3 regions of the Paenibacillus sp. FSL W8-0426 genome follow, and region 3 is predicted to be linked to each of the others. Evidence: a T-box and tRNA genes for the amino acid it is inferred to sense, from the RefSeq annotation. Region 3 holds a T-box; the other regions hold tRNA genes.

Region 1 (7,734 bases), 3.4 Mb from region 3:
GCACCGCTCGCGATGCATTTAAAGGTACATGTTCTTCCGTTCATATAGAAAAAGAGCGCAGGCTTGCGCCCACGCTCGTATCTGCCCGGCAATTACTCGGCAATTGCCTTTTCTACCCACTGGTCATCCATCATTTGTTGATGGAGGTCTGCTGCATACTGGTCCATGCATTTGCAAATGAAATCTTTGCGGCATACTGGACAAGGCGTTTTCTGCAGACGGCTGATGTTGGTCAATTTCCATTCCGGAGTACGGGAATAGAACACGCGGCAATGGGTGCCGTCCACCAATTTCATCGTAAACTCGTACAATCCGTCTTTTTCGTTTTTGCTCGCGATTTGCAATGTTGCAATGCTCGGTCTATAAGACATGGAGATCACCTGTCAATTCAAATTTGTTCCTGCATTAGCTTTCTCAGTACTCAAACATATTAAAGAAATTTTAGCTTAATGTCAACTCGCCTGCCATGCCGCATTGCCGGGATCTCCATATCAGAAACGCGGGCGCACCGGATCTTCTCACGGGAAGCCTCATTAACCCCCGAACAAAATATCCAGAATCGTCCCGACCTGGCCTTGCTTTTTGCCTTTCAACACGCTTGGGTCAAACACCTCGACATAACCGCAGGAAGAACAAGAGACGAACAAATAATGGTTGTGCTGGATATCGAACACTTTGCTGAGTCCTGCTCCCGACATGGACACTTCCTTGATGTCGCAATCCGTCCCCCGACATTTCGAACATACGAACCGGCGCTCAATCATTTCTTCAATACTCATCAAGCGTTCCCCCTCTTCTTTTCTGGACGTCGGATCAGACAGGTTTGGGTTTATGTAAAAGAGTACGATATGCATCATGCCATTTCCTGCTATGAAATGCTTATTGTTGAAAAACAGGACCCTGCCGGATTGCGGCAGAGCCCCCGATTCGGATCCGATGTTAAAGTTCGCCCAGCGTTATACCACGTTCAACACAACGTCGATATTGCCCCGGGTCGCCTTGGAATACGGACAAAATTCATGCGCTTTGCGAGCCAGCTCCTCCGCTTGGCTGCGTTCGATTCCTTCCATATTGACGTCGAGTCGGACCGCCAGCTTGAAACCGTCGTCTTCCGGGTCTTTGCCGATCGAAACGTTGCTGGTGACGACGACGTCCCCAAGCTTCACTCCTGCCTTACGGGCCACATTGGCCAGCGCACTCTCGTAACAGGCTCCGTAACCTGCTGCAAACAACTGCTCCGGATTCGTACCTTCACCGCCTGATCCGCCCAATTCCTTAGGCATGGCGAGCTCATGTTTGAGCACTCCGTCCAAAGAAGCTACCGAACCCGTGCGTCCGCCTTTAACTGTTGCCGTTGCCGTATATAAAGCCTGCATCGATGATCTCTCCTTTAACATGGTTAGTATTATCGCTTATGTTCCAATTAAACCGCTGAGTCGTTTTGAAACGTTATTCATCGCTATTCCGGTTCTGACAGCATCGAATGGGTTAACCTATCGTCTGAAACACCGCCCGCCTTCTTTGCAAGCCGCCAACTATTCCTATCCATTCTTTTTTGTTTGGCGCCACTTCAGAAAAATTGTCCTTTTACATAAAAGTTGCACTAGACAAAAATATTTGAGGGTGTACAATGTAAACAACGACATATCTTTTCGGACATAAGCTTCTCGTCATTCCAAACCTTCATTTCATCGAAACTATAGATAATCGTTATTAAATCCATTAAAAGTCAGGTGATGATTCCATGAGCAAAAGAAATCCATTCCACACCTCCTCAGCCGAACAGCTTGCAGCAGCAGGCGCGATGCCTTCCCTCGGGGAAGCCCATAGTTCCATGAGAGTGCCCAAAAACGCGGCCTGGTGGAAAAAATTCCTCGCCTTCGTCGGCCCGGGTTACATGGTTGCCGTCGGATATATGGACCCCGGCAACTGGGCGACCGACATATCGGGAGGCTCGCAATTCGGGTATACGCTCCTGTCGGTAATCCTCATTTCGAATCTGATGGCCGTTGTGCTGCAAGCACTCGCAGGCAAACTCGGCATCGTTACCGGACGCGACCTTGCCCAAGCTTGCCGCGAACGGTTCAGCATGCCTGTAGTCATCATGCTGTGGTTGTTATGCGAACTCGCGATCGCTGCAACCGATCTCGCCGAAGTGATCGGGTCGGCCATCGCCCTGAAACTGTTGTTTAACATTCCAATGCTGTATGGCGTCATCATTACCGCAGTGGACGTGCTGCTGGTCCTGCTTTTGCAAAACAAAGGTTTTCGGGCCCTTGAAACGCTCGTCATCGTGCTGATGGCCACCATTGCCCTCTGTTTCGGCATCGATCTGTTTCTCGCCAAACCGGACATGGGCGGAGTGCTGCACGGCTTTGTACCCAGCGCGGAAATTTTGCAAAACCCAGCCATGTTATACATCGCGATCGGCATCATCGGGGCTACCGTTATGCCCCATAACCTGTATCTGCATTCGTCCATCGTACAGACCCGCCAGATCGAGCAGACATCCCGTGGCAAAAGAGAAGCAATCCGTTACTCCACCATGGATTCCACGATCGCTTTGACGCTGGCCCTGTTCATCAATGCCGCCATTTTGATCGTGTCGGCGGCCGTTTTCCACAGTGCAGGCATGACGCAGGTCGCCGAAATCGCCGATGCCTATCACCTGCTGACGCCGCTGCTGGGCACAACGATCGCAAGCGTTCTGTTCGGCGTTGCCCTGCTTGCTTCCGGCCAGAATTCCACGCTGACAGGAACCCTGTCCGGACAGATCGTCATGGAAGGTTTCCTGAACATCCGGATTCCCGCCTGGCTGCGCAGGCTGGTTACACGGCTTATTGCCATCATCCCGGCCGTCATCGTTACCGCCATTGCCGGCGAACACGGTACCGAGGAACTGCTCATTCTGAGCCAGGTCATTTTGTCTTTGCAGCTGCCGTTTGCCGTCATCCCGCTGGTCATGTTTACGAGCGATAAAAAAAGCATGGGCGAGTTTGCCAACAAACCATGGCTGAAAATAGCATCCTGGTTTATTGCTGGTATCATCGTCGTCCTGAACGTGTACCTCATTATCCAGACTTTCGCACTCCTCTAAAAAAATAAGGCTGATCGTCGCAAGCACCGGAGTGCCTGCACGATCAGCCTTTTCTTCGATGAAACGGAGGATGAACACAGCATTATAATGTAACTATTAATGAAACCTAATCCTCGCCAGGCAAAAACAGCGGCAGCAGCTGCTCCAGCGATTCAACCGTCCAGTCCGGCTGCTCGTCCGCCGAGCGTTCAGGCTGAAACCTTCCGTAACCTTGCAATATGCGTACAGTGCGCATGCCCAGTTTGCTTGCCGGAACGATGTCGTTATCGATTCGGTCCCCAATCATAACAGCCTCATCAGGCTCGCATTCCGCCTGCTTCAACGCTACCGCGTATAATCCGGGATCCGGTTTGGATACGCCCTCTTCTGCCGAGCATGCCAGGACGTCCACGTATTTGCGCAAGCCATACCTTTCAAGCCGCTCTTCCGTGCCCAGGCTTTGATTGGCAATGATGCCGATCCGATAACGGCCGGATAACGCATGCAGCACACGCTCCGCAGCAGCAAAAGGATGCTCAAGCTCCTTCCGGAACTTCAGTTTTTCCTGAATCCGTGCCCGGTGCTCCTCATGATCGATCAAGGTACGAATAGCTACCCGCATCGGCCACTGCTCGTACTTGCTGTAACATTCGACAAAGATCTCGCGCACCTTTTCGATGTTCACATGATACCCGAGCATTCGGGCTTCCCGCACAAACTGGCCGATGATGTCGTCCACCGGCTCCCACTCATCCACCAACGTATCCCCAACATCAAAAAACAACCATTTGATACCACCAATATCCGGCACGTTACTCCTCCTTGCTCACCTTGAACGCATCCTCCCAATCATCAACGCGAGCCTCATCCGGCGAATCTTTTACCATTCAAAAGGTCGCTGTTTTCAGGCCCGTCTTCCAACATTAAAAAAAGAAGACCCGTATCCAGAAAGAGTCTTCTTGGTTTTTCACACATATAATTAAGCTAATTATAACAGCCGCCTAACATCGGATCAATCACCAACAGCCCGCCCTTATCTGTTGAGCAGAAATCCGACCTCTCCATTCATCGAATACACGATCCGATCGGCACCCATACCGCGATAAATGCCTTTGGGATGGCTCTGTTCCGTAATGACGCACAACGTCTTGGATGTCCACGATCTGCAGATTTGCAGATAGCGGCAGGTGAGATTAAGGCTGTTCTCAAAAATAAAAACATTGCCCACATTTCCCTGCGGCAGAAACCACTTTTGCGCCGATGCCGTATTCATGCGAATGACGTTCTCTACGCCGATCCGCCGCAATTTGCGTTCTTCGCCCGCACTGTTCGTCAGCACGGCAAAAGGTACCTTTTTGTACATCAACAGCTTCACAAATTTGCGCCCTGCTTCATTCGGGGCCGTGACCAAAACCATCTCGTTATCCATTATTCGTTCCTCCCTCTGACGTGAAAAGACAACAAAAAAGAAGCGTGGGGGACCAAGGCCGCCCGAACGCTTCTTCAATCCATGACAAATAACATTCGCCACGAATAACGTACGGCTTGTTGCCTCTCCCTTTAACGCTTACGAGGTTAGCTGACGGATTCGGGCGCGAGAGTCGCCCTATTTCCGGCATAGCCGGAAAATTCACCCCATAGATGCATCGCATCCGATTGGTTCCCCCGTTTTCCATTCCGACCGGAACGGAAACTCAGCGATTAAAAACATCGTTCATGTTATCGATATGAATCATACACCCCTGACAAGTCGGTGTAAAGTCGGTGCAGCTCTCCGAAAAGGCGGATTTATGGCACTTTGCTTTAATGAGATCGCTTACATATGTACTAATCTCCACCTTTCTCGTTTAAACTATCTAATTCTCGCTCTGGTAGAAATTCCACATGATAACGGAAAGGAAGAAACAAGACACTGGCATCCCAAATGATTCCAATTATAATTTTGCATTAATTAATTGCATCAAATATAATAGAGATATAAAAAGATCACCGCATCGATACTACTCATTTGGAGGCGAATATTATGTCCATCTACGATTACAAAGTGAACACGCTTCGTGGCCAGGAAGTCGAAATGTCCCAATACCGCAACAAGGTCCTGCTGATCGTCAACACTGCGAGCAAATGCGGCCTAACCCCGCAATACGAAGGCTTGCAAAAGCTGTATGACAAGTTCCAGAACAGCGATTTCGAAGTATTGGGGTTTCCAAGCAACCAGTTCGCTCAGGAAAAGGGCTCTTCCGACGACATCGCCGAATTTTGCCAGATGAACTATGGCGTCAGCTTCCCGATGTTCGAGAAGATCGACGTGAACGGCAGCAGCGCCCACCCTCTTTTTCAGCATTTGACCAAGGAAGCGCCAGGCCTGCTAGGTTCGAAGGCCATCAAATGGAATTTCACTAAATTTCTGGTCGACCGGGACGGCCGCGTGCTCAAACGTTATGCTCCCCAAACGACGCCTGATCAGATTGAAGCCGATATTGCGGAGCTGCTGCATCAATAACAACATTTCAACAGAGATGGATTGATGTCACGATGCATTCATTTTTCATAAGGTCATCCCCTTGAAGAACCGTGTTGCAGCCCGGAAAGGCTTTTCGAAAAATCGGTGATGCAGCACGGCTTTTTTATGCCTTTTTGCAGAAAACAAAAAAAGAAGCATTCCGATGATCGGAATGCTTCTTTTGTTCTACTTCATTATAATGCGGTCGAGAGGACTCGAACCTCCACGGGCGTACGCCCACTACCCCCTCAAGATAGCGTGTCTGCCATTCCACCACGACCGCATGTCGTATTAGCGGCAACAAAAATGATTATACAGGGTTTCAAAGGAAAAGTAAAGCTATTTTTAACATTAAATTTTGGTGCCGAATGTATCGTCATTTTCCAACATCATATTGCATAAGATGGTATCTGATTTGAACATTTCGCCATCATTTTATTTTCGGTTCTGAAGCAATTCCGAACAATTACATAACATAACATTAACACGAAAAGGATAATAAAATAACATATTTTATTTCACCAATCAAAAATACAGCTTACCATTGACAAAACGCAGACATTTGTGTAAATATATATATCATATAATTCGGATTTTTACCGATATAAGTGATTTGGAACCTACAACAAAGTCATATTATATGACACAAAATGAACATAGGAGGCGAAAATGGTGAACCGAGGAAATAAGCTGCTCGATTATGTCAAACTGCTTGATTCCTCTATCCAGGTCGGAGGCTTCACCCATTTCTTCGGCATGGATACGCACATCCAGGATGGGAACATTCGCAATGCTGCTGATCTCGAATCGTTCATGCGTTGTCAGATGCATCCCAGCATCACCCGCCTTGAAGGGATGGCCATCAAAGGCATCTATAGTGCCGCCGACCAAAACGACACCTGGCGGCTGGCACTAATCGACAAACTCGTACATGTACAGCGCACCCCTGCCAACCAACGAGAGCAAGCGAGCTCCATGGGCAAAAGGCTGATCAAACTCGCACACGCCCTCCATCCATGGATTGATTTTTCTCCGCTTGAAGACACTTTAGCCAAATACGAATCCGTCGGCTGCCTCTCGACAGTCCACGCATGGGTCAATCACCACCTCGGCATTCCCGTCGAGGACGCTGTACAAGGTTATCTCCACTCAGCCATGAGCGCGTGCATAACCGAAGCCGCCAGAACTCTTGCCCTGGACGGCGATGCAAGCCAACAACTGTCTGCACGCCTGGCCGCAGACCTTGACCAGGAATGGGCACTGGTCAGCGCTTCCTCTACCGATGGACTTTCCCCTTCCGTCCCGACGTCCATCAAATCGCTTTTCCCCAGCTTCCACATGCTTGGAGCAGGCCTCCACGCTTTCAGGGCATAAACTCGCCTTCTTTTCTCCTCCAACTTCATCCACATGCCAAAAAAAGCACGCCGTCCCCAGCCGGCGTGCTTTTACCTTTCTTGCATAAAGACTAAAAAATACGCAAGTTCGTCATAAAACACTAAAAATAGAACTTTTTTACGTCTTTTTTAATTGTTACATGACGCAAATACGTATATAATTATCCATACAGCTCGCATTTACATCCATTCTACAACACAACAAGCCTGCTGAAAACTATGTTGAACTGAAGGTGAACCCTTTTGAACAAAAAGAAACCGGTGACGCCGTTTGGTTGGGCAATTAAACGAAGGCTGACCGAACTGCAAATGGATCAGAAAACATTTTGCGAAATACACGGTATCCCGCCATACCGCCTGTCCAATCTCATTCACGGAACGCGAAAAGCAACCCGATTCCGCCATCAGGTCGCAGACATTTTGCAAATTCCGGACGAGCTGCGCTGACCTTTTCGACCTTTTTCTCCAATCAATGCCATTATCCTATATTACAAGGAGGATCTTATCCCATGAGTTTTACCGTCACCGAACTGGAAAGATTGTCTTTCCAGTCCATGCGCCATCAGCTTGTCATCGTGGACCAACATTGGAACATCCGAAGCTGCAACGAAGCGTGGCTTCAAGACCTCGGACAACGCCGAAACGGACCCAAGCCGCATTCATCCACCAACCGGATGCATCCCGAGAAGCTCCCGCACTACCTTCAATGGTTAAGGTCTTCGGTCCCTCAGGAAGAATCGATACGCATAACGGCCATCATT
Region 2 (7,734 bases), 2.9 Mb from region 3:
AATTCGCCTTGGTGTGAACGGAGCGCGCTTGACAAACGTTTCAGAACATCGGGATATTGATCGTAATTCAATGAATGTGTGGCCGTGTTTATGCTTAAATCCAGCACCTCTTGATCCTGTTCGACCGTCCATGATTGGTTGTATGGATCAGTTAGATTGCCGCCTGCTTTAAATTTGATCTGTTTGCCTGTTGCCCCCTGAATGGCGTATATCCATTCCTGGTCTTTCCAGGAAACGAAATCGATGCGCGGATCGCTCTTCAATACATTTGCCGTGTCTCTCAGGGATCGATCCGCTTTCAATGAATATACATAGGCCATCGTTTCATTGACGGCGAGCACGATATCCGTATCTTCCGATACGGCTTCACCCGGACGCAAAATGGTGGCGTCTCCGAGCAAAGAAGGCAGATCAATGACCGGATTTTGCTTGGCAGGCAAAATCTGTGTCATTCCGCTGTCGCCTGCAATGACAAATACGGCCTCTTTCAAGGCTTTCTCCGGAGAACCGAATGTTTCCAATACAGATTGAAGCTGCTGATCCAACTTTTTGACTCCATGAAGTCCAGTGGGACCTTTTTTATGTAACTCCCGGTCCAAGTCCGGCAAATAAACAAACAAAAAATCCGGCAATGTATTGGAGTGAATCAAATATTTTACGGCTTCAATAGCGAAGTCATTATGGATGCCCAACCGATTCGTTACACCGTCCGGCAAGTTTTTTATCCCCTGAAACGGATTAGACAACGAACCCAGGGACAACAGGTCCGGCCCTTTCACATGAATCTCTTTCGGTAAAGAAGCAGGACCTTGAATCCAATCGGGTATCGACAACTTATGATCGGACGCCCCCCTGTAAATCAGGCCGTTGATCGAACCAGACTTAAACCCTTGCCGGGCTAAGTCCTCATAGATCGTAGGCAAATTCTTGCTCAAATGACTCCCGTTCAAATGGATCAGCGCATCAGCAAGTACCCGATTCACTCCGAGCCTGAGCACTTCCATCGGTCCGGTTCCATAGTTGATCATTCTCTTGGTTTCCGCTGAGTACCACGTCAGACCCGGCACACGGTGAATGTCCGGATACGCACCGGTAAGCAATGAGCTGTCGATCGTGACGGACATCGTGGGAAAGGAACTGACCAGGTTTTTATAATATTGTCCGTGTTCGATCAGAAATTTTAATGTCGGAAGCTCCTGCTTGCCGATTCCTTGGTCAATCGCCTGAACCATCAAAGAGTCTACCATCAGGAAAATGACTTTCTTCGCATTTTCTCCACTGGCGGAATTTATTCGCATCAAATCCTGTTCTTTGGGCTTCGAGTTCTGGCATCCGATCAGCATGATCGATATAAGGATCACAGGCCACATTCGAATCCCTTTTTTCTTCATAACGGTTCACCCCTTTATGTACATTGTGTCTTGAAATCTAGGGGGTATCCGAGGTTATTTTTTCCATTATGAACATAACCAAGATGACAATTACATCCGTTCCGTGAAAAGTATGGCTGGATTCAGGACAAATACAGCGTCTCGTGGCAAATCTCTCCCGCCGCACTGGACGAAATGATGGCCAATGGCACGCCGGTACAGCGTGACCGCGTTACACAGGCGTTCCTAAAGATGAAAAAAGCTCCTGAATCTCCAAATAAGGAAATTCAAGAGCTTTCTTATGGTTGTATTGATGCGGTCGAGAGGACTCGAACCTCCACGGGGGGTTAGCCCACACGGACCTGAACCGTGCGCGTCTGCCAATTCCGCCACGACCGCATATGTGGTATATCTCCGGAAATATCACGGCGACAAGGAAGAATATATCATAGAAACCGAAACTCTGTCAACACATTAACAGCCATGATGAACAGCAAAATGACGCAAAAGGAAATGGATGCTGTAGTCAGGCGACAAACTATTTATTTGTCCATTCCATTAGCTGTTGAAACGGTGGTTACTTTTTTGTAACCGAAAAACGACAGCCTTTTCGCAATTTGAGCATAAAAAATGAGAATTCCGTTAACATGGCGGTGCAGATAACCGTTTCAGAACGATTTGACAATTTCGTATTTATGCAATATCATTTCAAATGGTTACAAAATATTCATTATTCATGTGCCGAGTTTCATTAGTGAAAACGGGGGAACCATACCGGGTGAATTATTCCGATACATAGGAAATATAGGGAACCTTCTACCGAACCCTTAGCTAACTCCGTAGGCATCGAAGGGAGAACATAACATTTTGAAAAAGCTTATCCTGTCCTTATTCGGCGCAGCCGTTTTATTTACTTCCGGTGCAACAGCAACCGAAGCAAGCAGCATCAATACCGTAGTCAACAGCATGACTGGCATTCCGTACAAGTGGGGCGGCACAACAATGGCCGGCTTCGATTGTTCCGGATTTATGAGATACCTGTTTAACAAATACAGCATCGAGCTGCCGCGTACCTCGCAGGCACAAGCCAAGGCTGGCACCGCTGTTTCCAAAGCCAACCTTCGCACAGGCGACCTTGTATTTTTCAATACCACTGGAAAAGGCATCTCTCATACAGGCGTGTATATCGGTGGAGGCAACTTCGCCCATGCTTCAAGCAGCAAAGGCGTCAGCATCACCAAATTGTCCAATCCTTATTTCAGCGACCGCTACGTCACTGCACGCCGTGTAACCGGCGAATTCATGTATAACAAAATGCTTGGAAAAATTTAAACGATACCGCACTTGTTCATCCAGATCACTTGAGAAACATTGTACTCTAACCAAGAATGCCAAAAAACCAGACAGGGCTCGAGCCTTGTCTGGTTTTTTGGTGCAAATATGGGCTTATCGGATTAATGCAGTGCCTTCTGAACCCTAAGAGCCCCTTGAGACAGGGCGTGTCCGCCTCCAACGGCTCCGGCGACAGCAACGGCCTCCAGTATTTCCTGATCGGAAGCTCCCTTGGCACGGGCCTCCTGCACGTGGTAGAGCGTGCACACTTCATTATTCGCAAACAATCCGATGCCCAGCGCGATTAATTGTTTCGTTTTGGCGTCGATGGCGCCTGGCTGAAAACACTCGCCCGTAAATTCGTGATAGGACTTGACCACGCCGGGAAGCAAACCTTCCAATTCGCCAATCTGATCCTTGTACGCATGGACTTTATCGTTCATCAGTGTCATGTTGCAATCATCCCCTCACAGATAGGTTCCAGTCACTCACCGACCTTATCCTGTCTCCCGGAGCAGACAACTATGCCCAAACGTCCATGGTAAATCCAGTTAACCTCAGGAATAATCCTGATGCAGACAGCTACTCCTTCAGCGGGCTTCGACGGGGTTCGCTGAAACGTTGGAAGCTGTAATGGCGATCCAGCTTGACCACTCGCCGATTTTGACGACGAATGAGAACCTGCTCATCGTCCCACGCAACGACAATGCCTTTCACGTCGTTGGATTCCAACTCGTCGCGCACCACCCTCACTTTTTCTCCCGACAAGCGGAGCGCATTCAATTCTTCATCGCTAATCATGATTCATGGCCTCGACTTTCTATAAAATGATGGTCTGTATCTGTGCTAAACGGCAACGTGCTACAAAAAGAGACCTAAATGAAATTCATTTAGGTCTCGCGTGACTGCTGCCGTGTCATTCCTAAGTGGTTCCCTACTGAAAATTATCGCTGAGCGTGCTCTTTGCTGTCGTTCTTCTCAAACCAGAAATCAAGCACCTTGGCGGACATCACGCGTGATTCCAGGTACTCCACTTGATGCGGCGTAAATTGTTCTTTCCAAGAGAAGGACAACTCTTCGCACAAGCCCACGATCGTCAGCAGCTCTGACCAGGCAACGTAGCGTTTGTACCAGAAAAACTGCGGATGTTCAATCATATAGGGATAAAGGTCATCAAATTCCGTATGTTTACAATCCAGGGCACGTTCAAAATGAACTTTTGATTCAGCCAGCTTATCCATAAAAAACTGTTCTGTTGCCGGTTGGTTTCCCATGGTGTTGCCTCCTCTCCCTAACATAACCCCATTATAAAACAAATGCACGGTCATGCAAAGGTATAGTTAAGAAAAAATGAGTCTTTCCTTCGAATGGTCAACATTCCGAATCGTCAAACTGCACGGTACCGTTCTCCAGGGAACGGATCCGAACCAACGCTTCCACCGGAACGCCCAACTCGCGAATGGTGCGTGCGCCGGCCTGAAAGCATTTTTCCACCACGACTCCGAATCCGACCAGCTCAGCCCCCGAACGCTCTATAATTTTGATGATGCCGCGCGCGGCATCCCCATTGGCAATGATGTCGTCAATGAACAGGATTCGATCATTTTCCCGGATGAACTCGCGGGATACCATTATATCGGTTACGATTCCTTTGGTAAAGGAAGGTACGCGCTCACAGTAGGCGTCTGGGTCAGCCAAAAGCGTTTTTTTGCGCCTTGCGAATACGAGCGGCACGCCAAGTTCGTGCGCTGTGGCAAAAGCGACCGGAATGCCCGACGATTCAACCGTAATGATCCGGGTTACCCCGCTTTCGCGGAAACGTGCTGCAAATTCGCGTCCCATTTCCATCGTCAATTCCGTATCGATCTGATGGTTGAGCAGGGCGTCCAGCTTCAGAACCTGGTCCGAAATAACCACGCCTTCTTCCAAAATCCGTTGTTTCAATACTTCCATGTTTTGACCTCCCAGCCTATCCTATGAGGTAAAAGTATCATACATCCTGCCCATAGTTCAAGCGAAATCGCCCCAGTCTTCATGACGAAGGAAAAAGTTGTCGACTCTACGCGCTTGTCATGACTTTTTCGGGTCAAGCATACCTTGTACCATGGCACCCGCATGTCCAAACTAATTTGGTGCCTGAGAGGGGAAACGCATGAAACAGGCTTTCCGGGTACTGCAGATCGCATTCACATACATCGGAACGGTTGTCGGCGCCGGCTTCGCGACAGGACAGGAAATATTGCAGTTTTTCACCCAGTATGGCAAATGGGCCACCATCACCATCGGTTTATCCACCATACTGTTTGTCTGGCTGGGCACCAAAATGATGCTGATTGCCCACGATACCGAATCCCGCTCCTATGAGGATCTCAACAAGCATTTGTTCGGGCAGCAGGCAGGCAAATGGATTACCTGGGTTACCCTCCTGGTCCTCATTGGCGTCAACAGCGTGATGCTTGCTGGCGCAGGCTCGGTATTCGTGGAGCATCTGGGGATGCATTACCAAACCGGACTACTCATTACGCTGGTCGGTACATACCTTTTGCTTGGACGAGGCATACAAGCGATTCTGCAGATGAACAGCATCGTGGTGCCCATGATGCTTCTGTTGTCGTTGCTCATGATTGTCAGCACCATTCATCATCCAGCCGCCACGCGGTTCATTACGCTGACGACGGATGCTAATCCGGTTAGGGTCTGGCTATCCCCCTTGCTGTATTCGTCATTTAACCTTGCCCTGGCTCAGGCGGTGCTCGTGCCGTTAGGCAGTCAGATCCGTGATCGTAACGTACTGAAGTGGGGCGGCATTGTAGGGGGCGTTGGCGTCGGTTTCATGCTGATGGCAGCACATTTTGCGATGTCGGCCTATATGCCTGGAATTACTCAATTCGAGATTCCGATGGGCAGCATTGCCTTTCAATTGGGATGGGTTGTGCAATCCATCTACGTGTCTCTGATTTTTATGGAAATCTTCAGCACGTTCGTTGCCGATATCTATGGCATGACGCTCCAGCTTAAACAGCATGTCCAGGTTCCGCCCAAACTGCTTATCCTGACGATCATGTTGCTGTGTTACCTGCTCAGCCAATTGGGGTTCAGTTCATTGCTTTCCGTTCTGTACCCGATCTTCGGCTGCCTCGCCCTGGTCTGGGCAACCAAATTGATCATGAACCATTGGGGAAGCTTTCGCAAACCCGGCAAGAATCAATAAAAGCAAAGGAGCGAAATAAACGGGCAGCAGACCCGGCATTTCGCTCCTTTGCTCATTGGCGGTTTCCGTCGGCGGATCGCCTCCGCTTTCGATTCAATCTTCTATGCCGGAAGTCCGGCGATCCAATTGCAAATATAGCTTTTTCAGCTTATTGACGGATTGGCCCAAGGAGTACTCTGCCTTTGCCTTGGCACAGGCTGACCGGGCAAGCTCATACCGATAAGCAGGATCAAGCATGACTTTCTCCAATGCCTCGGCAAGCGCAAGCGGGTCTTCGGCAGGCACAAGCAGGCCATTGCTCCCATCCTCAATCTGCTCGGGAATCCCGCCCACGTCGGTGCCCACAAGCGCAAGACAGCTGAGCGCCGCTTCGGCGAACACGGATCCGAACGCCTCTGCCCGCGATGGGAGTACGAAAATATCGAAAAACGGCATGAATTCCTCCGGATGCAGCGTGTACCCGTAAAATATGGTCTCATTGTAAATGCCAAGCCGCTGTGCCAGTTCTTCCAGATCGGGCCGGATCGGGCCATCCCCGATAATATGTAAAACATATTCATGGCCGCGCTCCTTCAGCTCGGCGCATGCCTTGAACAAAATATCCAGCCCCTTCGCCGGAACGAGCCGGCAAACCGTAACCAGCTGCGGAATCGCATTATCATGCGGTATCGGCTTGAAGCGTTTCTCGTCAAATCCGTTCGGAATCACTCCGATCGCTTCGGGTTTCCGGAGCAGAGGTGCCAGATACGACCTGAACGAATTCGATACCGTCAGCAGCCGGTCCGCATGATGCTCCAGTTCGCCATAGATCGACAGCAGGAAACGATGCTCCGGTCCATCCGGTTCAATGCGCCCGTTCAGGATCAGCTCCCGCTCATAACTGGAGTGAATCGTTTGAATAAGGGGCACCTGCGGAAAAACCTTTTTCATCGCAAGCCCGGCAATCGGGTGATGGGCATGGATCAGATCATAGGACTTCTGGATGCGCAGCTTGGTCCACCACAGATAGTCCCGGTAGGTTTGCATGTATTTTTGCACGATTGGACTGTCCCCGTATTGCGTCCAATCGAACGTTTCGAACCGGACTTCCTCCACGCCCTTGTTACGAATCCGTTTGGGCAGCGAAAACAGGTCCATCTCCCATCTTGGAGAAGTGAACCTCTCCTGCATATAGGGAACCATAGAGGATACACCTCCGGGCTGTTCCGGAGGAAAGAATAGCGCCTGCAGCAATTTCACCGTAAGTTTCCCCCTTCCTTGCATCGGTCTTTTCAGTATAACTTGAAACATGATATATTGGAACGTATGTTTCAGTCAAAGAGAGTACGGCCTTGTACGTTCCACCTTGCTAATCCCCTGTTTTTCATGAAAGGAGAATGTTTCGAAATGGGCAAGCCCCAACTTCCCAATGCGTATGTACAATATATGCGGCAAATGCTTGGCAAAGAAGCAGATGCTTTTATCAACAGCTATCAACAGCCCCGCACACATGGATTGCGCTTCAATTCGCTCAAGGCAACCCCGGAACGATTGCAGCAGGTAACGGAGCTGTTCTCCCTTACTCCCGTGCCTTGGTGCGAATCGGGTTATTATTATGACGAGAACCAACGGCCAGGCAAGCATGCATATCATGCAGCAGGCCTTTATTATATTCAGGAGCCTTCAGCGATGTCGGCCGTAGAAATGCTGAACCCCCAATCCGGTGAAACGATCCTTGACCTGGCGGCGGCACCGGGTGGAAAAACGACGCATATCGCCTCCCTCATCCAAGACCGGGGACTGCTGATCTCCAATGAAATCCATCCGGCCCGGGCCAAAATA
Region 3 (7,734 bases):
TGAACCCTACGAATCCGACAATAACGGAGAGCATGATTACCCGGGTGATTTGTTTGCTTCGTCCGATGCGGCTAAGTGCATTTCTGCCAGCGATGGTCCCTTCCATGGCATATAAAGGCTTCAGGCACAGTGCAATCCCTTTGATTAATGGCTTAAGCAGGAAGGAAATGCACAAAAAACATAGGAGAACAAACAGTACACCGACGATAATGACCGCGGTTTTGGACGTTTCCTTGCCCCCAGGGATCAGAATGGAAAGTGCAATAAGTCCAACAAATAGGGAATACACGACGATATGCTTCCACAAAGAGTGCTGTGTAAGACGTGCCGGCTGTTGACGGTGGGCAGCAAGTGGAGACATTCTGCTGGAGGAATAAGCCGGGATGAAGGAAGCAAACAGTGTAACGAGAATACTTCCGAGCATGACAGCGGCAATCACCGGATAGGATACCACAACTGAATCCACACGATATCCCATCCATTTTTCAAGCAACCCAGAAGTAGCATAACACAGCATAATCCCCCCCGCGGATCCTATGAATGAGGACAGAATACTGATCCACAAGGCTTCCCAAATGACCATCTCGAACAATTGTCTCCGTGTGCCTCCCAAAAGCCGGAGAACCGCCAGTTCCTTCTGTCTCTCTTGGACGGACATTTGCAAAGTACTAATGACGATCAAAATACTCCCAAGCAGAACAATAACGGACAGTCCGGTTACTAGCGGCCGAAGCCCACCCAAATTTTTTTGTTCCTCTTCCTTTGCGCTGCGGCGATCAATAGTAAGTCCGTCGAAATGGTCATTCAATTGCTCGATGACCTCACTCTTTACATTCCCGTTATCCAGCTTCAGGATCAGCGCACTAGCCTGTCCGGTATGATCTGTCAGCTTGCTGATCCAATCATAATTGAAAATAAAAAGACGGGACAAGCTTTCGCTTTCTTTTAGAATTCCCGAGACCGTTACGGTCTGATCTTCGGCGGGCGGGAAAGGCAATGTCAAGGTCGAACCGATCCCCAGCCCCGCCTCCTTGGCATATTTGGAGGAAATCAGTACTTGCGCATCTTCAGGAAATGATCCCGTTTGCAGAGAAAGCAGTTCATGCTCAGCGGCCAGACGGTCTGCTTTGAAGCTGTAATAAAAGGGTTGAACAGCAACATTTTCGGGCATGTGTCCTGCTGTGTAGGGCAGCAAGATCGGAGTGGTCTCCTGCACCCCTTCGAGGTTGTTAATCCATGTTATATCTTTGGAAGAAAGCAGCCTTTGCCCTTCGTTATATCCTGCTATCAGATCAAAATCACCGAACCTCTCCCGCGCTGAAACTTCAGTGGAATGCTGCAAAGTGCTCATCATCGTCTGAGACGATACAAGAAGAAGAACTCCCAGGCTTATTCCCATTATGGCAAAGAAGGCTCTTATTTTACGTGCAATCAAGAAACGCCAAGCCAGACGGGCTAACATCCACTTCATATCAGCATTCCCTCAATTCTGGATGTGATCTGACTCAGGTTCACTTTTGGGTCCTGCTGCAGGTTCAGGTTTTCTACCAATTTCCCATCTTTCATAAAAAGAACTCTGTGCGCATAAGAGGCGACGCTTGCATCATGGGTCACCATAACCAGGCAATGATTGCCTGTATCACAGAAGCTTCGCAAAACCGTCAGAATGTCTTTCCCTGTTTTGGAGTCCAGACTGCCCGTAGGTTCATCGGCCATCATGATGCGGGGTTGTGTAATCAATGCTCTGGCGATGGCTACCCGTTGCTGCTGTCCACCTGACATCTGGGATGGATATGAAGCTGCCAGATGCCCAATGCCTACTTTTTTGAGCATATCCAACGCCATGCTATTAACTTTACTGTCAGTCTTGCCAGCAAGCAGAAATGGCAAAGCTACATTCTCCTGAGCCGTTAGTACCTGAATCAGGTTGAACATCTGAAAAATAAAACCGATCTTGTCTCTGCGGGTGAGTGTGATTGCGGATTCCGTGCCGGCGTATAAATCTTGTCCGTCCAGCATGACTTTACCACGGGTCGGCCTGTCCAAACCTGATAACAGATGAAGCAATGTGGACTTGCCGGAACCACTGGGTCCCATGATGGCAACAAACTCTCCTTGATGGATCGCCAGGTCAACAGCATCGAGGGCAGGAACACTTTGATTGCCTTCCCCGTAGACTTTGCTTAGATTGTGGGTTTGTAAAACGGGTTTACTCATTTCTCTTTTCTCCTTTTCACGGAAATCTGCTGAATCGCTTTGATCGATATCATTATGCAGAAGATGTCTCACCTTTTTGTGGGAAAAAGATCAATAATGTATCAATAAAATATAGTACTTTTATCTAATCGCTGTTTAGGAGGTTCCATCAACAACAGGAATGCTCCATAATAATGGGACAGCAGATGAGAAAGGGAGATACAGTATGCAGGAAGTAATCTTGATTGTGGATGATGACATTGAAATTATAGAGCTTATGCGTGATTTTCTCGAAATGGAGGGGTATGCTGTCCTTACTGCGGAGAACGGGGAAGCGGCCATGCGGATCATGAATCAAAATCGGGTGGATTGTGTGCTGCTCGATGTGATGATGCCCGGCGAGTCGGGTTTTACAATCTGCCGTGCCATTCGGGAATATTCGGATGTTCCCGTCTTGTTTCTGAGTGCCAGGGAGGAATCTACCGATAAAATCAGAGGATTGGGCGTCGGAGGGGATGACTACATCGTTAAGTCCGCCACACCGGGAGAGATTATTGCCAGAATCAAAGCGGTGAGGCGGCGGTTTGGCAAAGAGGAATCCACTTCGTTGGCAATCGGCTTATTCAAAGGTTTGAGCATTGATTACTCCGCACGTGAGGTCGAGGTGAATGGTGAAAAGGTTACGCTCACAACCAAGGAATTTGACTTGCTGGCTTTGCTGGCCAAACATCGCAATCAGGTGTTTACGCATGATCAGATCATCGACCGAATCTGGGGAGAACACTACGGAGATCAGCATTCGGTAAGAGTGTTTATAGCCCGGATCAGGGACAAGATTGAGAGGGGAAGTACGGGAAACGAATACATACAGACCGTATGGGGAACGGGATATAAATTTACGGGAGAGCCGTTGTCATGAAGGGGTTCCAATCTTTAATGAAAAGCCGGTTATCATTAAAACAGTGGCTGTTGATTATCATCTTGTGTACAGTGCTTGTTCCAATTTCGGTTGTGAAATTAACAGGGAATTGGTATTCAAATATGGCAACGACCGACGATGGATACAGCATTGAATGGGTGCAGCAGAGAATTTTGGCTCAGCGGGATCAGTGGGAAAGCGAAGAGTGGCAAATCAAGCTGGAGCAGGATTCCAAAAAAATGAATGTTGGGATACGGCTGCTGGACAGAGAACGTCGGGAGATTTTCTCGAACATATATGATGAAGGAGGATATATTCTTGAAGAAGGGGGAGACATAACGCCCAAGGAGAATGTCGGTGACTTTTCGGAGTGGAACGTATTAAATGAGTTTTATGTATATTCATCGACGAACACGCTGACCGGAATGGTTTATATTCAGGATCAGGGTCCGGTATTGCGGAGCTATGGCAGCTTGGCTGAAAAAATGATTATGGAATACGGCGGATTTGTGATTTGGGGATGTTTGCTTGCCATCATTTTGCTTACAGGTGCCTGGTTCCTGAACAAGCAGGTGCTGAAACCATTGAAGAAACTGGGACAGGCAGCACAGGGGATTTCCAGAAGTGAATTTTGTGTGGATCTTCCGTCTTCCCGAGTGAAAGAAGTACATGAGGTTTCGGCAGGCTTCAAAAAAATGCGGGCCGAACTGGAACATTCCCTAATTCGGCAGCAGGCCATGGAAGAAGAGCGGCGGCTGTTCATCGCTTCCATCGTCCATGATATAAGAACACCCGTTTTTGCCATCCGTGGTTATCTGGAAGGGCTGGAGAATGGCGTTGCCTTCACTCCCGAAAAAACTCAAAGGTATATCCGAAATTGCCGTATTAAAGCAGATGTTCTGAATCACTTGGTCACCGACCTGCTTACATATACCAAGCTCGACTGGTTTGAAGACAAACCAACGCTTGCAAGCACACGAATGGACGGATTACTGAACGAGTTGATCCTGGGGTATCAGGAAGAAGCGAATCGCAAACAGATCCGTCTTGCGCTGTCATTGCCGGAGCAGGGAGCTGAAATCATGACGGATCCATATCTGCTGCAAAGGGCGTTCGGAAATCTTCTGGATAATGCCTTGCGTTATACTCCAGAAGGCGGAAGCATTGAAGTGAAGGCAACGTGTGATAACGGCATATGGGCCATAGCTGTTCAAGATACAGGCCCTGGAATTGCCAGTTCTGACCTGCAGCATTTGTTCAAGCCGTTGTACAGAGGCGAGCAATCCAGAAACCGCAAAACGGGTGGTGCTGGCCTGGGTCTGTCCATTGTATGGAAAATTACTGAGATTCTGGGAGGAAGGGTCCAGGCCGGGAACAGACCAGAAGGAGGCTCTGTTTTTACGGTGAGTTTGCCTTTAAATGTTGGAAGGTGATCAAAGGTCTTGCAAGCGTAGAGAGGGCCGGACATAATGGGTATGGAAATATTTCTTTACATTGTCATCCCCTTAACGAATAAGGTAAATGAGGTGCAAAGTGGAAAGTAATTATAAAACGAGGCTGACTTCAGAACAGTTGAACCGGATTACTCAACATCATTTCAGGACAGGTGTCAGAGAATACAAGGAGATGACGGATGGATGGGCGAACCATGCCTATTGTATTACGTTGGATGACGGACAGAAAGTTGTACTCAAAATTGCACCTTCCTCCGGAATTAAACGAATGCGCTGTGAACAGGATGTGATGGTTGCGGAGGTGCAGGCACTTCGTCTCGCCGCGGATCTCCAGGATGTTCCCGTTCCCCGTGTGCTCGCCCATGATCTTTCGCGGAGCTTTGTCCCTGCAGAGTATTTTATTATGGAATACATGCCAGGCAAGCCTTATAACAAGGTCAAAGACCAATACAGTGTGGAAGAGCAGCAAGCCATCGAACAGCAGCTGGGCGCTTACAATCGGAGAATCAATGAAATCAAGGGCGAAAAATTCGGCTACTTTTCCGAGCGAAAAACACAATATGCTACCTGGAAAGAAGCTTTCCTGAACCTGATGGATGATATGCTCGCAGATGGGAAAGAGGCTGAAGTGGAATTTTCGATCGGTTATGAAGAGCTCGAACGTTTAATTCGAGAGAAATCGGATGTCCTAGTTGATGTAAAAGAACCTGTACTGGTCCACTGGGATTTGTGGGATGGCAATGTTTTTGTGGAACAGGGCAAAATTACGGCCATCATTGATTTTGAGCGTTCGCTATGGGCTGACCCTTTGATGGAGCACTATTTCAGTCATTTTAACAATACGCCCGGATTTGTCAAAGGTTATGGAAGAGCGGCTGCAACGGCCAGCGAACGGCAGAGAAGGAGCCTTTACGACCTGTATTTTGATCTGGTGCTCCGGATAGAATGTGTGTATCGGCAGTTCGATAACAAGGAACACGTGGCATGGGCGACCCGCAATCTTGAGGAGGGCATCGAGCGTTTTCGGTTATCCTGATTCGTGTACACACAAGGGCAGTAATATTGACTTTAATGCCGCTTTTTAATATAATGTTTCCGATCAAAGCGAATACATATTTCGATGATAAGGATCAGTAGCGAGTCCTGCACATGACAGAGAGTCGGCGGTTGGTGCAAGCCGATTGGCAGTATATCGCGAACTCACCTTGGAGAAATGCGGTGATTACACCATTTTGATGCCTGTAAGGATCTTGCCCTTCGGGGAATGGAAAATCCGCATCGGTTCACCGCCGTTACAGGTCCAAAGGGAGTGGACAACGAAGCACGTTCGTCCGCTAACTAGGGTGGTACCACGGGAAAACAACCTCTCGTCCCTAGCGCTGCAAACGCTACGGGATGCTGAGGTTTTTTTGTTGCAATAGATGGAATGATCAGAGGAGGAAATACAGATGAGTGAACATCATCAGCCAAAGCATGGCTATCAGCCGCAAACCATGGAGAAAAAGTGGCAGCAGTTCTGGGATGAAAACAAAACGTTTAAGACGGGGGAGGACCCGTCCAAGCCTAAATTTTATGCATTGGATATGTTCCCGTATCCATCCGGTTCCGGTCTTCACGTAGGCCATCCGGAAGGATATACGGCAACGGATATCGTTTCCCGCTACAAGCGCATGCGCGGTTATAACGTATTGCATCCGATGGGATGGGACGCTTTCGGCCTTCCGGCAGAGCAGCACGCCTTGGATACGGGCGAACATCCACGGGACATCACGTTCCGCAACATCGACAATTTCCGCCGCCAGATCAAGTCGCTCGGTTTTTCCTATGACTGGGACCGCGAGATCAGCACGACAGACCCTGAATATTACAAATGGACGCAATGGATCTTCATCCAGTTGTACAAAAAAGGACTGGCATATGTAGACGAAGTGCCGGTTAACTGGTGTGAAGCATTGGGCACGGTGCTTGCCAACGAAGAGGTCATCGACGGCAAGAGCGAGCGCGGCGGGCATCCGGTCGTGCGCAAACCGATGCGCCAGTGGGTACTGAAGATCACGGAATACGCCGAGCGTTTGCTTGAGGACCTGGAGGAGCTGGATTGGTCCGAGAGCATCAAGGATATGCAGCGCAACTGGATCGGCAAATCGACGGGCGCGGAAGTGACTTTTGCCATCGAAGGACGCGAGGAAGTCATCAAAGTGTTCACGACTCGTCCGGATACGCTGTTTGGCGCGAGTTATGCGGTGCTGGCACCGGAGCATGAATTGGTGGATGCCATCACGACGGCCGACCAACGCGAAGCGGTCGCAGCCTACCAGGAACAGGCGGCTCGCAAGAGCGACCTGGAGCGCACGGATTTGGCGAAAGACAAAACGGGCGTATTCACGGGTGCTTATGCCATCAATCCGGTAAACGGCGCTAAAGTGCCTGTGTGGATTGCCGATTATGTGCTTGCCGGTTATGGAACGGGAGCCATTATGGCCGTGCCGGGACATGATGCCCGCGACTGGGAATTTGCCAAACAATTCGGCCTGAATATCATTGAAGTTGTTGAGGGCGGAAACGTGGAGGAAGAGGCGTACAGCGGAGATGGAGCCCATGTGAACTCCGAATTCCTGAATGGCCTGAACAACGAAGAAGCGATCGCCAAAATGATCGCCTGGTTGGAAGAGAACGGCAAAGGGCAAGGCAAAACGACATATCGTCTGCGCGACTGGTTGTTCAGCCGTCAACGCTATTGGGGTGAGCCGATTCCGATTCTCCATCTGGAGGACGGAACGATGAAAACCGTGCCGGAAGAGGAGCTGCCGCTGCTGCTGCCGGATATCGACCAGATCAAACCATCGGGCACGGGCGAGTCTCCGCTGGCCAATGTGACGGAATGGGTCAACACGGTAGATCCGGAAACTGGCATGAAAGCGCGTCGCGAGACCAACACGATGCCTCAATGGGCGGGAAGCTGCTGGTACTACCTGCGTTTCATCGATCCGCACAACGACAAGGAACTGATTTCGCAAGAAAAACAACAACAGTGGCTGCCGGTTGACTTGTACATCGGCGGCGCCGAGCATGCGGTCCTTCACTTGCTGTATGCGCGTTTCTGGCACAAGGTTCTTTACGACCTGGGCGTGGTCAGCACGAAGGAACCGTTCCACAAGCTGGTGA

What was found. The T-box of region 3 lies ahead of leuS (leucine--tRNA ligase). A T-box ahead of a tRNA ligase gene usually reads a tRNA of that ligase, here a tRNA-Leu.
Region 1: it encodes a tRNA-Leu, which carries the amino acid that the T-box ahead of leuS (leucine--tRNA ligase) is inferred to sense. The anticodon was not compared.
Region 2: it encodes a tRNA-Leu, which carries the amino acid that the T-box ahead of leuS (leucine--tRNA ligase) is inferred to sense. The anticodon was not compared.

What each region holds. Positions count from the first base shown of each region.
Region 1 covers NZ_CP150203.1:1,466,363-1,474,096, reverse strand. The annotation lists gene MKY59_RS06660 (hypothetical protein) at 93-371, opposite strand; gene MKY59_RS06655 (zinc ribbon domain-containing protein) at 534-779, opposite strand; gene MKY59_RS06650 (organic hydroperoxide resistance protein) at 957-1,376, opposite strand; gene MKY59_RS06645 (Nramp family divalent metal transporter) at 1,805-3,097, shown strand; gene MKY59_RS06640 (HAD family hydrolase) at 3,204-3,887, opposite strand; gene MKY59_RS06635 (hypothetical protein) at 4,110-4,505, opposite strand; cyclic di-AMP (ydaO/yuaA leader) riboswitch at 4,626-4,786, opposite strand; gene MKY59_RS06630 (glutathione peroxidase) at 5,100-5,579, shown strand; tRNA gene MKY59_RS06625 (tRNA-Leu) at 5,780-5,862, opposite strand; gene MKY59_RS06620 (urease accessory UreF family protein) at 6,252-6,953, shown strand; gene MKY59_RS06615 (XRE family transcriptional regulator) at 7,217-7,420, shown strand; gene MKY59_RS06610 (hypothetical protein) at 7,483-7,734, shown strand, end outside.
Region 2 covers NZ_CP150203.1:2,109,175-2,116,908, reverse strand. The annotation lists gene MKY59_RS09780 (alkaline phosphatase family protein) at 1-1,391, opposite strand, end outside; tRNA gene MKY59_RS09775 (tRNA-Leu) at 1,685-1,769, opposite strand; cyclic di-AMP (ydaO/yuaA leader) riboswitch at 2,100-2,231, shown strand; gene MKY59_RS09770 (C40 family peptidase) at 2,238-2,702, shown strand; gene MKY59_RS09765 (carboxymuconolactone decarboxylase family protein) at 2,825-3,154, opposite strand; gene MKY59_RS09760 (hypothetical protein) at 3,285-3,503, opposite strand; gene MKY59_RS09755 (hypothetical protein) at 3,647-3,976, opposite strand; gene MKY59_RS09750 (xanthine phosphoribosyltransferase) at 4,074-4,655, opposite strand; gene MKY59_RS09745 (hypothetical protein) at 4,855-5,913, shown strand; gene MKY59_RS09740 (glycosyltransferase family 4 protein) at 6,007-7,152, opposite strand; gene MKY59_RS09735 (RsmB/NOP family class I SAM-dependent RNA methyltransferase) at 7,300-7,734, shown strand, end outside.
Region 3 covers NZ_CP150203.1:4,963,890-4,971,623, reverse strand. The annotation lists gene MKY59_RS22570 (FtsX-like permease family protein) at 1-1,399, opposite strand, end outside; gene MKY59_RS22565 (ABC transporter ATP-binding protein) at 1,468-2,217, opposite strand; gene MKY59_RS22560 (response regulator transcription factor) at 2,423-3,115, shown strand; gene MKY59_RS22555 (HAMP domain-containing sensor histidine kinase) at 3,238-4,548, shown strand; gene MKY59_RS22550 (aminoglycoside phosphotransferase family protein) at 4,649-5,605, shown strand; T-box leader at 5,681-5,947, shown strand; gene leuS (leucine--tRNA ligase) at 6,018-7,734, shown strand, end outside.